DNA from 3 places in the Terribacillus aidingensis genome. Region 2 is predicted to be linked to each of the others. Evidence: a T-box and tRNA genes for the amino acid it is inferred to sense, from the RefSeq annotation. Region 2 holds a T-box; the other regions hold tRNA genes.
What was found. A T-box is a leader RNA that pairs with one kind of tRNA and senses whether it is charged. The one in region 2 lies ahead of serS (serine--tRNA ligase), so its partner is inferred to be a tRNA-Ser.

Region 1: it encodes a tRNA-Ser, which carries the amino acid that the T-box ahead of serS (serine--tRNA ligase) is inferred to sense. The anticodon was not compared.
Region 3: it encodes a tRNA-Ser, which carries the amino acid that the T-box ahead of serS (serine--tRNA ligase) is inferred to sense. The anticodon was not compared.

Annotation. Positions count from the first base shown of each region.
Region 1 is NZ_CP159996.1:852,620-856,978, reverse strand. Features, by position in the region: gene ABXS78_RS04750 (hypothetical protein) at 1-238, opposite strand, end outside; tRNA gene ABXS78_RS04745 (tRNA-Leu) at 350-431, opposite strand; tRNA gene ABXS78_RS04740 (tRNA-Cys) at 448-521, opposite strand; tRNA gene ABXS78_RS04735 (tRNA-Gly) at 529-603, opposite strand; tRNA gene ABXS78_RS04730 (tRNA-His) at 677-751, opposite strand; tRNA gene ABXS78_RS04725 (tRNA-Trp) at 767-840, opposite strand; tRNA gene ABXS78_RS04720 (tRNA-Tyr) at 842-927, opposite strand; tRNA gene ABXS78_RS04715 (tRNA-Phe) at 936-1,008, opposite strand; tRNA gene ABXS78_RS04710 (tRNA-Asp) at 1,037-1,113, opposite strand; tRNA gene ABXS78_RS04705 (tRNA-Met) at 1,203-1,277, opposite strand; tRNA gene ABXS78_RS04700 (tRNA-Val) at 1,314-1,389, opposite strand; tRNA gene ABXS78_RS04695 (tRNA-Glu) at 1,410-1,484, opposite strand; tRNA gene ABXS78_RS04690 (tRNA-Ser) at 1,506-1,597, opposite strand; tRNA gene ABXS78_RS04685 (tRNA-Asn) at 1,599-1,673, opposite strand; rRNA gene rrf (5S ribosomal RNA) at 1,685-1,797, opposite strand; gene ABXS78_RS04675 (hypothetical protein) at 1,973-2,101, opposite strand; gene ABXS78_RS04670 (ABC transporter permease) at 2,246-4,141, opposite strand; gene ABXS78_RS04665 (ABC transporter ATP-binding protein) at 4,116-4,359, opposite strand, start outside.
Region 2 is NZ_CP159996.1:3,485,748-3,490,106, forward strand. Features, by position in the region: gene ABXS78_RS17910 (serine hydrolase) at 1-1,008, shown strand, start outside; T-box leader at 1,285-1,486, shown strand; gene serS (serine--tRNA ligase) at 1,536-2,810, shown strand; tRNA gene ABXS78_RS17920 (tRNA-Ser) at 2,873-2,965, shown strand; tRNA gene ABXS78_RS17925 (tRNA-Ser) at 3,025-3,117, shown strand; gene proC (pyrroline-5-carboxylate reductase) at 3,254-4,075, shown strand; gene ABXS78_RS17935 (deoxynucleoside kinase) at 4,103-4,359, opposite strand, start outside.
Region 3 is NZ_CP159996.1:441,438-445,796, forward strand. Features, by position in the region: gene ABXS78_RS02425 (Tex family protein) at 1-487, shown strand, start outside; gene cmpA (cortex morphogenetic protein CmpA) at 532-654, opposite strand; gene ABXS78_RS02435 (SprT family protein) at 743-1,219, shown strand; tRNA gene ABXS78_RS02440 (tRNA-Asn) at 1,388-1,462, shown strand; tRNA gene ABXS78_RS02445 (tRNA-Ser) at 1,465-1,555, shown strand; tRNA gene ABXS78_RS02450 (tRNA-Glu) at 1,564-1,635, shown strand; tRNA gene ABXS78_RS02455 (tRNA-Asp) at 1,666-1,742, shown strand; tRNA gene ABXS78_RS02460 (tRNA-Gln) at 1,748-1,818, shown strand; tRNA gene ABXS78_RS02465 (tRNA-Lys) at 1,835-1,907, shown strand; tRNA gene ABXS78_RS02470 (tRNA-Leu) at 1,984-2,070, shown strand; tRNA gene ABXS78_RS02475 (tRNA-Arg) at 2,129-2,205, shown strand; tRNA gene ABXS78_RS02480 (tRNA-Pro) at 2,215-2,291, shown strand; tRNA gene ABXS78_RS02485 (tRNA-Gly) at 2,327-2,400, shown strand; tRNA gene ABXS78_RS02490 (tRNA-Ile) at 2,422-2,498, shown strand; rRNA gene ABXS78_RS02495 (16S ribosomal RNA) at 2,595-4,156, shown strand; rRNA gene ABXS78_RS02500 (23S ribosomal RNA) at 4,335-4,359, shown strand, end outside.

The sequences.
Region 1 (4,359 bases), 940 kb from region 2:
CTTTTGCATCTGCTATAACATCTTCAGCGCTTTGCCCTTCAAAAAACGAAGCCGGCAAGGATACTTCAACGCTAAGCAGATTTTTATCCACTTCAACGCCACCTTCTTCATCACTTGCCTCACTTGCTGAAGCTTTTGCTGTTTCCTTCTCTGATCTGTTCGCAGTATCATCATTTGATGAGCACGCTGCAAGAAAGGTAAGTAATAATAAGAAAAGAATATAAGCCGTTTTTTTCATCTGTGTTTCTCCCATCGTTTTATCTTTACTAAAATCTTTTTTTCCACAAAAAAAGACTTCAGAAATTCTGAAGTCCTTTATCATCGCTTGGCAATACGATGATCTGTGTGATACCGGTGGCCGGGGTCGAACCGGCACTCCTTACGGAACACGATTTTGAGTCGTGCGCGTCTGCCAATTCCGCCACACCGGCATGTTAAAAGTATCTATGGAGGCGGCAACCGGATTTGAACCGGTGATCAAGGTGTTGCAGACCTTTGCCTTACCACTTGGCTATGCCGCCAATTAAATGGAGCGAAAGACGGGATTCGAACCCGCGACCCCCACCTTGGCAAGGTGGTGTTCTACCACTGAACTACTTTCGCATACAAGTCAGGCTAAAAGGATTCCATAGGAATCCCAGCCTGTTTACTTGGCTATAGCCTAAAGCTATATGGAGGGCGATCGATGGGAATTGAACCCACGAATGCCGGAGCCACAATCCGGTGCGTTAACCCCTTCGCCACGACCGCCATGATACATATGTTATGGCAGGGGTAGTAGGAGTTGAACCCACACCGACGGTTTTGGAGACCGTTGTTCTACCATTAAACTATACCCCTGTGGTGGAGGGAGTAGGACTCGAACCTACGAACCCGATGGGAGCGGATTTACAGTCCGCCGCGTTTGGCCAACTTCGCTATCCCTCCGATGAGAGTGGCTCGGGACGGAATCGAACCGCCGACACACGGATTTTCAGTCCGTTGCTCTACCGACTGAGCTACCGAGCCATTATGTAACATACAATGTTGTAAAAAGTGGCGGTCCGGACGGGACTCGAACCCGCGACCTCCTGCGTGACAGGCAGGCATTCTAACCAACTGAACTACCGGACCACTTTATAATGGGATTTTAGTTGCACACTTCGGGTACTCCCATTTTTCACTATACAAGAAGAAAACTCGACGTAGTAAGTGAAATATTATGGTTGCGGGGGCAGGATTTGAACCTGCGACCTTCGGGTTATGAGCCCGACGAGCTACCCCTGCTCCACCCCGCGATAATAAAAAGGTATTTTCTATGAAACTGATAAAGATGGTGGAGGATGACGGGCTCGAACCGCCGACCCTCTGCTTGTAAGGCAGATGCTCTCCCAGCTGAGCTAATCCTCCGGATTGGTCTTGAAAATAAATGGTGACCCGTACGGGATTCGAACCCGTGTTACCGCCGTGAAAGGGCGGTGTCTTAACCGCTTGACCAACGGGCCATCTATGTATGAAAGTTTGTATGGCGGAGAGCGAGGGATTCGAACCCTCGAGACCGCTGTAGCAGCCTACACGATTTCCAATCGTGCTCCTTCGACCACTCGGACAGCTCTCCGTGGCTCCACAGGCAGGATTCGAACCTGCGACCGATCGGTTAACAGCCGATAGCTCTACCACTGAGCTACTGTGGAATAATCGTAATGCCTGGCAGCGTCCTACTCTCGCAGGGCGAACCCAACTACCATCGGCGCTGAAGAGCTTAACTACTGTGTTCGGCATGGGAACAGGTGTGACCTCTTCGCTATTACCACCAGACCTCTTATGTATGCTGCCCTTTTCTTAAGGACAAGTTAGATTATATATGCTACAGAAACAAAAAGCAATACAATATTTAAAAATAACTAGATTTTTTTGCGTTACTTTCTTTTACCATAAAATTTAATAGCTAACTCATCAAAGATTTAAGGTCTCTTCAATAAATCCGCAACTCTTATTTTACATGAATAGAAAGCAATTTGGCAACTAGCGACAGAATTACTTTTAAACCCGCATAAAGCAAGTAATAATATAATGCTTCTATGTCATCAATCTCCTTCTTTAAGCGGATAGCTAAAGTCACGGTACCTTGCCCCTATTAACTTTAAAAGGAAAACATGCTGTTGTTGATTATATGACACAACCATAAAAACTGCCGGATCACCTGATCCAGCAGTTTTCGATTTTCATAATCGGTTTCTTGCCAACCCTTAAACAACGATCCTAATTAAAATACCGATCTTATTACCTGTTTCATATAAATAAATCGTACAACCAAGAAGTAAAGTACTTGAATAACCGCAAAGCTTCCCAAAACAAGGGCAGATTCAGCTGTCAAATTGTAGTTAAACAAACGCGATAAAGCAGTAAGAGCTACCGTGCCATGTACAAGTGCTATTACAATCGGCGAGAAAAACAAAATAGCAATCTGCCGATTCACGACTTTTTTCAATTCCGATTGTGTCAGACCAATTTTGGCAATCGACTGGAATTTGCGCTTTTCCCCATCGATATCCGTGAACAATCGAAAGTAAAGAAAGCTACCAGCAGAGACAAAGAACACAATGCCGATAAACAAGCCGATAAATAAAATCGGTCCATATGCTTTATTGATTTCATAAAGCGTATAATCAACAGAAAACACCTTATGTTCTACTTGATCCTCTAACTTTTTACCAGCTTCAATTAATTGATTATCGTTTCCTTCAGCTACATTCCATGCAGCCGTGAAATCCGTCCTTATTGGTGTTCCAAGTTTAGTATAAGTACTATCGTTGACAACATAATAACCAGTTAACCCTAACCCTACTGCAGACTCTACTGTGTTACTCGGTTGAATTTCTTGCCCGTTTTCCAGCTGAACGCTGGATGTCATCAATATGTCACTAGCTTTCTGCCCATCCGTGATTACCGCATTACTTTGTTCTATTACGATTGCTTTATTTTCCTCTGGGTGCAGTTCCTTCTCATCTATTAATGCCGCGAATCGGTTATAATCAGAGGCTTTCACTATCAATACAGGCGATTCTTCCACAGATGTATCATAAAATGCCAAGTCCGTTGATTCCATGTCTGCGTTGATTTTCTCTTCATCTAAGATGGCATCGATCTGCTGCATATCTTGCTCAATCACTTCGTCACTCTCATCTAAAAAAGGACTATACGTATACGTGTATGGATTTACCTCTTTTATCCCTTTTGTAAGATAAGATTGAAAACCATATAATGACCCGATGGCACTAAAAGCAACGGTTGATATAATCGCTACCATAAAAAAGGTTCTAGCATTATCTTTCATTCGAAATGATAAGTCACCGAAAAGCAGCATATTGGTCTTTCGCCAAAAAATCGTTTTATTTCTTTTCAGCAGACGGATGCAATACACACTTAGCTGCGTAAACAAGACGTATGTTCCCACTGTCACTACGATAATAACCGGAATCATCACAAAGATAACACTGGCACCTTTTACATAAAGTGCCGTACCATATCCTGTAATTAATAGAATAACCGCCAGGATGGATAGAATAATCGAAGCTTTTGGTTCCCCTTTGGACTGCTTATCGCCTTTAATTAAATCTACCAGCCTATTTGTCCGTAAAATGAACGCAACAAAAACGGATATGCAGAAAAAGAGAAAGATGAAACTGACAAATGTTATGGCAATCGCCAGTAATGGGAAATAAAAATCAAGTGATGCATCAATAATCAATATATTCTCTGCAATTAAGAGGATGGATTTTGCGAATACTAGTCCAATTAAAATTCCGCCAGCTGTTGCAAAAAAACCTATTAAAATATTCTCTAAAAATACCATAAGCCTTATTTGCTTATCAGAAGCTCCTAAAGTAATCAACAAGCCGAATTCCTTTTTCCTCGATTGTAAGAAAGAACTCATCGAATACAGAATAAAGAAGAAAGAAAATACATAGATGATTCCTCCAGCGACAGCCATTCCAAATAGTGCATACTTATTAACGGATCCCTCTGAAAAAGCTGGATGGAAAGCAAAGATCGCAAATGTGAAAAATACCATCACCGTAAACATGCTGCTAAGGAAGTACGCAATATACAGCCGTTTATTGCGCAGGACATTCCTAAACGCGAACTGACGAAAAGTCATTGCCCTCTCCTCCCATCAGTGAAAGCATATCAATTATCTTCTGGAAGAAGGCTTGCCTGCTCTCTCCCCGATGAATCTCGGAGTGCAGCTTCCCGTCCCGAATAAACACAACACGATCCGAGTAACTGGCAGCTTGTGGATCATGCGTTACCATCAGCAAGCTTGTTTTATTTCTCTCGTTGATGGATACCAGCATCTTCATGACATCCTTAGCAGCT
Region 2 (4,359 bases):
GGTACAGGACTTACGCAGAACAAGGATTATACAGTTCGCGACCTTTATAACGCGATGGCTATTAACTCCGATAATGCCGCAACAATAGTACTTGCAGAGCTTGTCGGCGGCAGTGAGACGGAATTCGTCAAGATGATGAATGAAAAAGCGAAAGACATTGGTATGAAGGACTATAAATTTGTTAATTCATCCGGTCTTTCTAACTCTGACTTAGGTGATAACCGACCAGAGGGAACAAATGTGAACGATGAAAACCTAATGACTGCAAAGTCCACTGGTATTCTGGCTTATAACTTGATCAAGGATCACCCAGAAGCACTTGAGGTTTCCAGCGTTACACAAACAGATTTTGACGGTAAACAAATCACGAACTGGAACTGGATGCTTCCAAACATGCCTGGCTACTTGGAAGCTTACGGCTATGAAGGCATGGATGGTTTGAAAACAGGTCATACAGACGTAGCAGGCTACTGCTTCACAGGTACGGCTGAACGTGATGGACAGCGATATATAACTGTTGTCATGAAGTCTGCCAGTGAGGAAGCACGCTTCCAGGAAACTGCAAAGCTGCTTGATTACGGCTTCAATCAATTCGAACAAGCTGAACTTTATAAAGCAGGAACAGAAATCAAAGACCATGCTTCTGTACCAGTTGCAAAAGGTAAAGAAGATAGTGTAGCCATTTCAACAAAAGATGCTGTTACTACTTCTGTGAAGAATGGCGAAGAAGATAAATATCATTTGGAATATAAAGTCGATAAGGACAAGCTGAATGCAGATGGCGAATTGGTCGCTCCAGTAAAAAAAGGCGACAAAGTCGGAACTGCGACACTTGTCTATGACGGCGATGACCAAGGCAATATCAACGGCGGCTCCTATACTGTTGACGTTGTAGCATCTGAAGATGTAGAGAAATCAAACTGGTTCATGCTCTCCCTAGGCGCAATCGGTGATTTCTTCGCAGGAATCTTCACTAGCGTTGCTGACACAGTTAAAGGCTGGTTTTAATTAAGAAAAGCGGAAAAGAACGCTTAGAAACGGAGGAATAGGTGAGAAAGCCCGTAATGAGGTGCATTTCCTCATGCAGGGATTAATCGCCTATACCGCAGTTTCTGTTCTTTGCAGCTAGACATAGCAAAAAAGCGGAAGAAGAAAAAGCGGAAAAGACTGAGTCTTTTCCGCTTTTCTCGTATAAAATCCTATTAGGATGTAGAAGCTAGAGCTGGAATTGCATATCATACTTGCATAATTACCTGGAATTAGCTATTCTGTAGGAAGAATAACAACAACGTGATGATAGGAACTAGTAACTTACAGCATGCTTTAAGAGAGTCGATGGCTGGTGAAAATCGATGCAGAGCTGTAAGTGAATCCATCCTGGAATGGTATGGAAACATACCCGGTACAAACCGTTACCTTGTCGAGCCGGAAGACTTATTTGTCTTCAACCAGGGTGGTATCGCGGGTGAAACATCTCGTCCCTTCTTTATAGGGATGAGATGTTTTTTTGTTTAAGAAAAAAGGAGGAAGCACATATGCTGGATTTGAAATTTTTACGTTCAAACTTTGAAGAAGTGAAACAGAAGCTGAAAAATATGGGTGAAGATCTGACTGTCTTAGATAAATTCGGAGATTTGGATGATCGCCGCCGGAAGCTGATCAATGACACAGAGGAACTAAAAGCAAAACGTAATGAGGTATCCAAGCAGATTGCTGTTCTTAAAAAAGAGAAGCAGGATGCCGATGCCCAAATCAAAGAGATGCGCGATGTTGGCGATCAAATCAAAGCATTTGATGAGGAGCTCCGGAGCGTGGAGAATGAGCTGGATATGCTATTATTGTCTATCCCAAATCTTGCGCATGAGAGCGTGCCTGTAGGCGACTCTGAGGACGATAATGTAGAAGCACGTAAATGGGGAGAAGTGCAGCAGAAGGACTTTGAGGAAAAAGCGCACTGGGATCTTGCGGCTGATTTAGGAATTCTGGATTTTGAACGTGCTGCGAAGGTAACAGGAAGCCGTTTTGTATTCTACACAGGTTTAGGTGCCCGTCTGGAGCGAGCTTTGATCAATTTTATGATGGACCTTCACGCTGATGAACATGGTTATCAGGAAATGCTGCCTCCTTATATGGTGAACAGAGCAAGCATGACAGGAACAGGTCAGCTGCCAAAGTTTGAAGAGGATGCTTTCAAGGTAGAAGGCTGGGATTACTTCCTCGTTCCTACAGCTGAGGTACCTGTAACGAACTATTACCGAGAAGAAATATTGAAAGGGGAACAGCTTCCGCAAAAATTCACTGCATTCAGCGCTTCCTTCCGTTCTGAAGCAGGATCTGCCGGCCGTGATACACGCGGTTTGATTCGTCAGCATCAATTTAACAAAGTTGAGCTTGTTCAATTTGTTAAGCCAGAAGAATCTTATAATGTGCTGGAAGAAATCACAGGCCATGCAGAGAAAGTCTTGCAGCTTCTTGGTCTTCCGCACCGAGTGGTTACATTATGTACGGGAGATCTTGGTTTCTCTTCTGCAAAAACGTATGATATCGAGGTGTGGCTGCCTAGCGGTGGTACGTATCGCGAGATTTCCTCTGTATCAAACTTCGAGGACTTCCAAGCGCGTCGTGCTGGCATCCGTTTCAAACGAGATGACAAGAGCAAGCCAGAATTCGTTCATACATTGAATGGATCAGGTTTGGCATTAGGCCGAACGGTTGCTGCTATCCTGGAGAATTACCAGCAGGCTGATGGATCCGTGAAGATTCCAGAAGTGTTGGTACCTTATATGGGTGGTAAAACAGAAATCCGCTAAAAGCGGCAGCCTTGACACCAAACTTAAAAATATGGTGAGATAGCTTTTGGAGACAAAAGCATGGAGGGGTACCCAAGTCCGGCTGAAGGGATCGGTCTCGAAAACCGACAGGGGCTTAACGGCTCGCGGGGGTTCGAATCCCCCCTCCTCCGCCATTTTTTCATATTTTGTTGACATATTGGTATCCTATATGATATATTAGTCCTTGTCTTACGGAGGAATACCCAAGTTTGGCTGAAGGGATCGGTCTTGAAAACCGACAGGGGCTTAACGGCTCGCGGGGGTTCGAATCCCTCTTCCTCCGCCATATATTTTACAAACGCATAAAATTGGAGATATATAAAATCGTTACGTTCATCGTAACGATTTTTTTTATATATTGACTTCTATTATGAAGCATCGGATAATACTACAAACTTGTTTCACGTGGAACGGAGGCATTTATGAAGAAAATAGCATTTGTAGGCGCAGGCGCAATGGCTGAAGCGCTTGTTAAAGGATTGATCACAGTAGAGCTGCTCCCAGCGGAAGATATATGGCTGACGAATCATGCTAATGAGGAGAGATTGCACGAATTGCACACAGCGTACGGTGTAACGGTTACGCGTGATCAGACAGATCTCTTGAAAGATGCTGATGTCATTATGCTATCAATGAAACCGAAAGATGCGGAGGCTGCATTATCGTCTTTAAAAGCAGCAAAGCTTGAGCCAGGACAAGTTATTGTATCTATATTGGCAGGAATTCACACATCTTTCTTGGAAAGCTATCTCCCGTTCAATCAGCCGGTAGTTCGCGCTATGCCTAATACCTCTGCTACAATTCTCGAGGCTGCTACAGCTATCGCTGCAGGAGTTCATGCAGGTAGTGAGGAAATGAAGAATGTAAGCAGGCTGTTCAAGACTGTTGGAGAAGTTGTAGAGGTAGCAGAAGAGGATATGGATGCTGTCACAGCCATTTCTGGCAGCGGTCCGGCTTATCTATATTACATGATGGAGGCTTTGGAGGAAGCAAGCTCTCAAGTCGGTCTTGATGAGAATGTTGGCAAACAACTATTGATCCAGACCTTCAAAGGGGCTGCGAAGATGCTTGAGCAGTCTGATTTAACCCCAGCTCAGCTGCGTGCGAACATTACTAGTGCTGGTGGTACGACCGCAGCAGGTATTAGCGTATTAGAAGAGCAAGGCGTCAAAATCGCCATTCAAGCATGCATAAAAGCAGCAGCCGACCGATCGAAGGAAATGGGACAAGCATTCAATAAATAAAAAATCCGCCTTTGAAGGCGGATTTTTTTATTTGGAAGGCTGATGGGATGTCCATTTACGGGAGTGCTGGATAAAGTGTCCGACTTTCTCCAGAATCGGTTCAATGGACGTATTTGGATTCAGTAAATCATAGTCTGCTATATTCACTCGCAATACCGGACAAGCATTGAAATCATTGATCCATTTATCGTAGCGATGGAACATCTCTTCCCAATAGCTGATCGGTGTTTGCTGTTCCATTTCCCGACCGCGCTGCTTGATACGGCTGATGATATGATCGAAGG
Region 3 (4,359 bases), 530 kb from region 2:
TGATAGAACGCCTATCCATCCAGAGAGTTATGCTGCCACAAAGCAGCTTCTGAAGCGGCTTGGTGCGGATGTAGTGGATATAGGGACTGATAAACTGCGTGAGAAGCTTGCAGATCTTGATATAGCCGAGATTGCTGCAGAATTGGGCATCGGTGATCTTACACTCCGGGATATCGTACAAGCCCTTAATCAACCGGGAAGAGATCCGCGTGATGATTTTGATCAACCATTATTGAAGCAGGATGTATTGGCAATGGAAGATCTTAAAGAAGGGATGGAACTGCAAGGAACTGTCCGAAATGTCGTTGATTTTGGTGTGTTCGTCGACATAGGGGTTAAGCAAGATGGACTTGTCCATATATCCAAAATGTCTAATAAGTTTGTGAAGCATCCGATGGATATTGCATCGGTAGGAGATGTAGTCACTGTTTGGGTAGATAGAGTAGATATTGACAAACAGCGAATTGCACTTACAATGGTGAAGTAACAATAACAGCGAAAAAGCCCCTCTCCCCTCGTGGGACAGGGGCTTTAGCCGCCGTTGGACTGCTGTTTCCGTTTATAAAAGAACCAGCATTGATTCAAAACCTTCAATTGGTTTACGTTTTTAGTGAGGAAAGCTTGTGATAGTTGATTTTTCAACCAATTAGGCATTCTTTTACCTCCTGCAGCCTATGGATGTCGGAAAAAATGAATGTCTGCAGTATCATATGCGTAACAGAAACTGGAGGTGCCTGCGTTAATGAGAGAAATAACAATGCATAATCTGCAGCAAATCGTCGAAGAGATTTCCGTCGCATGGTTCAATCGACCATTTGTCGATAAAGCAAGGTATAACAATAGGCTGCAAACGACTGGAGGCAGGTACCTGCCGGGTAAACGGATAATCGAGATTAATCCGAAGTATTTGCAGGAGCTTGGCCAGGAAGAGACAATTGGAATTATCAAACACGAACTATGTCATTACCATCTTCATATAGAAGGGAAGGGGTACGGTCATAGGGATCCAGAATTCCGCGAGCTCCTTCGGCAAACGAAGTCACCACGCTTTTGTAATATGCTTCCGTCTGTTAAGGAAAAGAAGCTTTTATATTATAGATGTACGAAATGCAAGCATGTGTATAAGCGAAGAAAGACAGTGAATACGCGTAAATATGGTTGCGGTAAATGCGGAGGGAAGCTGAAAAAGCTAGAGAATACTGAGTTACTGGAGAAATAAAACAAGAAAGAACAAAAACTTTCAAGAAAAGTGTTGACGTGTTCCGTAATCCATGATAAATTTATTAAGCCGTCGACGAACGGTGCAAGAAAAAATCACGAAAGTGGTTGACACATAGCGAAAGATGTTGTAAGATACATAAGGTCGCTAACAAGTGATTAAAACTATTCCACAGTAGCTCAGTGGTAGAGCTATCGGCTGTTAACCGATCGGTCGCAGGTTCGAATCCTGCCTGTGGAGCCAATGGAGAAGTACTCAAGTGGCTGAAGAGGCGCCCCTGCTAAGGGTGTAGGTCGTGTAAGCGGCGCGAGGGTTCAAATCCCTCCTTCTCCGCCATCTCAAATGGCCCGTTGGTCAAGCGGTTAAGACACCGCCCTTTCACGGCGGTAACACGGGTTCGAATCCCGTACGGGTCATCGTTTTTCATAACGAGTCTTTAAAGGCTCGGTCCGGTAGTTCAGTTGGTTAGAATGCCTGCCTGTCACGCAGGAGGTCGCGGGTTCGAGTCCCGTCCGGACCGCCATTTATTGGGCTATAGCCAAGCGGTAAGGCAACGGGTTTTGGTCCCGTGATCGTTGGTTCGAATCCAGCTAGCCCAGCTTACTTTTTTGTTATGAGCCATTAGCTCAGTTGGTAGAGCATCTGACTTTTAATCAGAGGGTCGAAGGTTCGAGTCCTTCATGGCTCATCTGTTTAAAGTGTGGGTGATCATATAGATCTGCCGATGCTGTGAAACACAGACAGCATTTTTCTTTTGACTTTAAGCGGTCGTGGCGGAATGGCAGACGCGCTAGGTTGAGGGCCTAGTGGGTGAATAACCCGTGGAGGTTCAAGTCCTCTCGGCCGCACCAAAAAAAGTGTTGACAAGTTATGAGATAAATGATACAATATAAAAGTTGTTCTTAATAAGCGCCCGTAGCTCAATTGGATAGAGCGTTTGACTACGGATCAAAAGGTTAGGGGTTCGACTCCTCTCGGGCGCGCCATTATTTCTCCGGGAAGTAGCTCAGCTTGGTAGAGCACTTGGTTTGGGACCAAGGGGTCGCAGGTTCAAATCCTGTCTTCCCGACCAGTAGTTCCATCCAACCGAATGAAACATTTAAATATGCGGGTGTAGTTTAGTGGTAAAACCTCAGCCTTCCAAGCTGATGTCGAGGGTTCGATTCCCTTCACCCGCTCCACTATTTTTTAAAAAACGATATGGGCCTATAGCTCAGCTGGTTAGAGCGCACGCCTGATAAGCGTGAGGTCGGTGGTTCGAGTCCACTTAGGCCCACCATATTGATCTTTGAAAACTGAACAAAACAACCAATTACGAACTAAACGACATGATCGAAAGATCAACGTCAGCTCTAACGAGCAATGCATCAAAACTTTCATGGAGAGTTTGATCTTGGCTCAGGACGAACGCTGGCGGCGTGCCTAATACATGCAAGTCGAGCGCAGGAAACCAGTTGACCCCTTCGGGGTGATTCTGGCGGAATGAGCGGCGGACGGGTGAGTAACACGTGGGCAACCTGCCTGTAAGACTGGGATAACTTCGGGAAACCGGAGCTAATACCGGATAGTATTTCCTTTCTCCTGATTGGAAATGGAAAGACGGTTTCGGCTGTCACTTACAGATGGGCCCGCGGTGCATTAGCTAGTTGGCGGGGTAATGGCCCACCAAGGCGACGATGCATAGCCGACCTGAGAGGGTGATCGGCCACACTGGGACTGAGACACGGCCCAGACTCCTACGGGAGGCAGCAGTAGGGAATCTTCCGCAATGGACGAAAGTCTGACGGAGCAACGCCGCGTGAGCGATGAAGGCCTTCGGGTCGTAAAGCTCTGTTGTTAGGGAAGAACAAGTACGAGAGTAACTGCTCGTACCTTGACGGTACCTAACCAGAAAGCCCCGGCTAACTACGTGCCAGCAGCCGCGGTAATACGTAGGGGGCAAGCGTTGTCCGGAATTATTGGGCGTAAAGGGCTCGTAGGCGGTTTCTTAAGTCTGATGTGAAAGCCCACAGCTCAACTGTGGAGGGTCATTGGAAACTGGGGAACTTGAGTGCAGAAGAGGAGAGTGGAATTCCACGTGTAGCGGTGAAATGCGTAGATATGTGGAGGAACACCAGTGGCGAAGGCGACTCTCTGGTCTGTAACTGACGCTGAGGAGCGAAAGCGTGGGGAGCAAACAGGATTAGATACCCTGGTAGTCCACGCCGTAAACGATGAGTGCTAGGTGTTAGGGGGTTTCCGCCCCTTAGTGCTGAAGTTAACGCATTAAGCACTCCGCCTGGGGAGTACGGCCGCAAGGCTGAAACTCAAAAGAATTGACGGGGGCCCGCACAAGCGGTGGAGCATGTGGTTTAATTCGAAGCAACGCGAAGAACCTTACCAGGTCTTGACATCCGCTGACAACTCTGGAGACAGAGCGTTCCCTTCGGGGACAGCGTGACAGGTGGTGCATGGTTGTCGTCAGCTCGTGTCGTGAGATGTTGGGTTAAGTCCCGCAACGAGCGCAACCCTTGATTCTAGTTGCCAGCATTCAGTTGGGCACTCTAGAGTGACTGCCGGTGACAAACCGGAGGAAGGTGGGGATGACGTCAAATCATCATGCCCCTTATGACCTGGGCTACACACGTGCTACAATGGATGGTACAAAGGGCAGCAAAGCCGCGAGGCTAAGCGAATCCCATAAAACCATTCTCAGTTCGGATTGCAGGCTGCAACTCGCCTGCATGAAGCCGGAATCGCTAGTAATCGCGGATCAGCATGCCGCGGTGAATACGTTCCCGGGCCTTGTACACACCGCCCGTCACACCACGAGAGTTGGTAACACCCGAAGTCGGTGAGGTAACCTTTTGGAGCCAGCCGCCGAAGGTGGGATCAATGATTGGGGTGAAGTCGTAACAAGGTAGCCGTATCGGAAGGTGCGGCTGGATCACCTCCTTTCTAAGGATAATTGGAACTACTACTTCGTAGTAGACATCGTAATTGGTTGTTTGTTCAGTTTTGAGAGATCAATCTCTCTTGTGAACCTTGAAAACTAGATAAGAAACAACATGCCAGAACATCAAACTTTAAAGCCGACAATTTATTGTCGCGATTTATAGATTTATCATGCGTTATTAGTTAAGTGAAGAAGGGCGCACGGT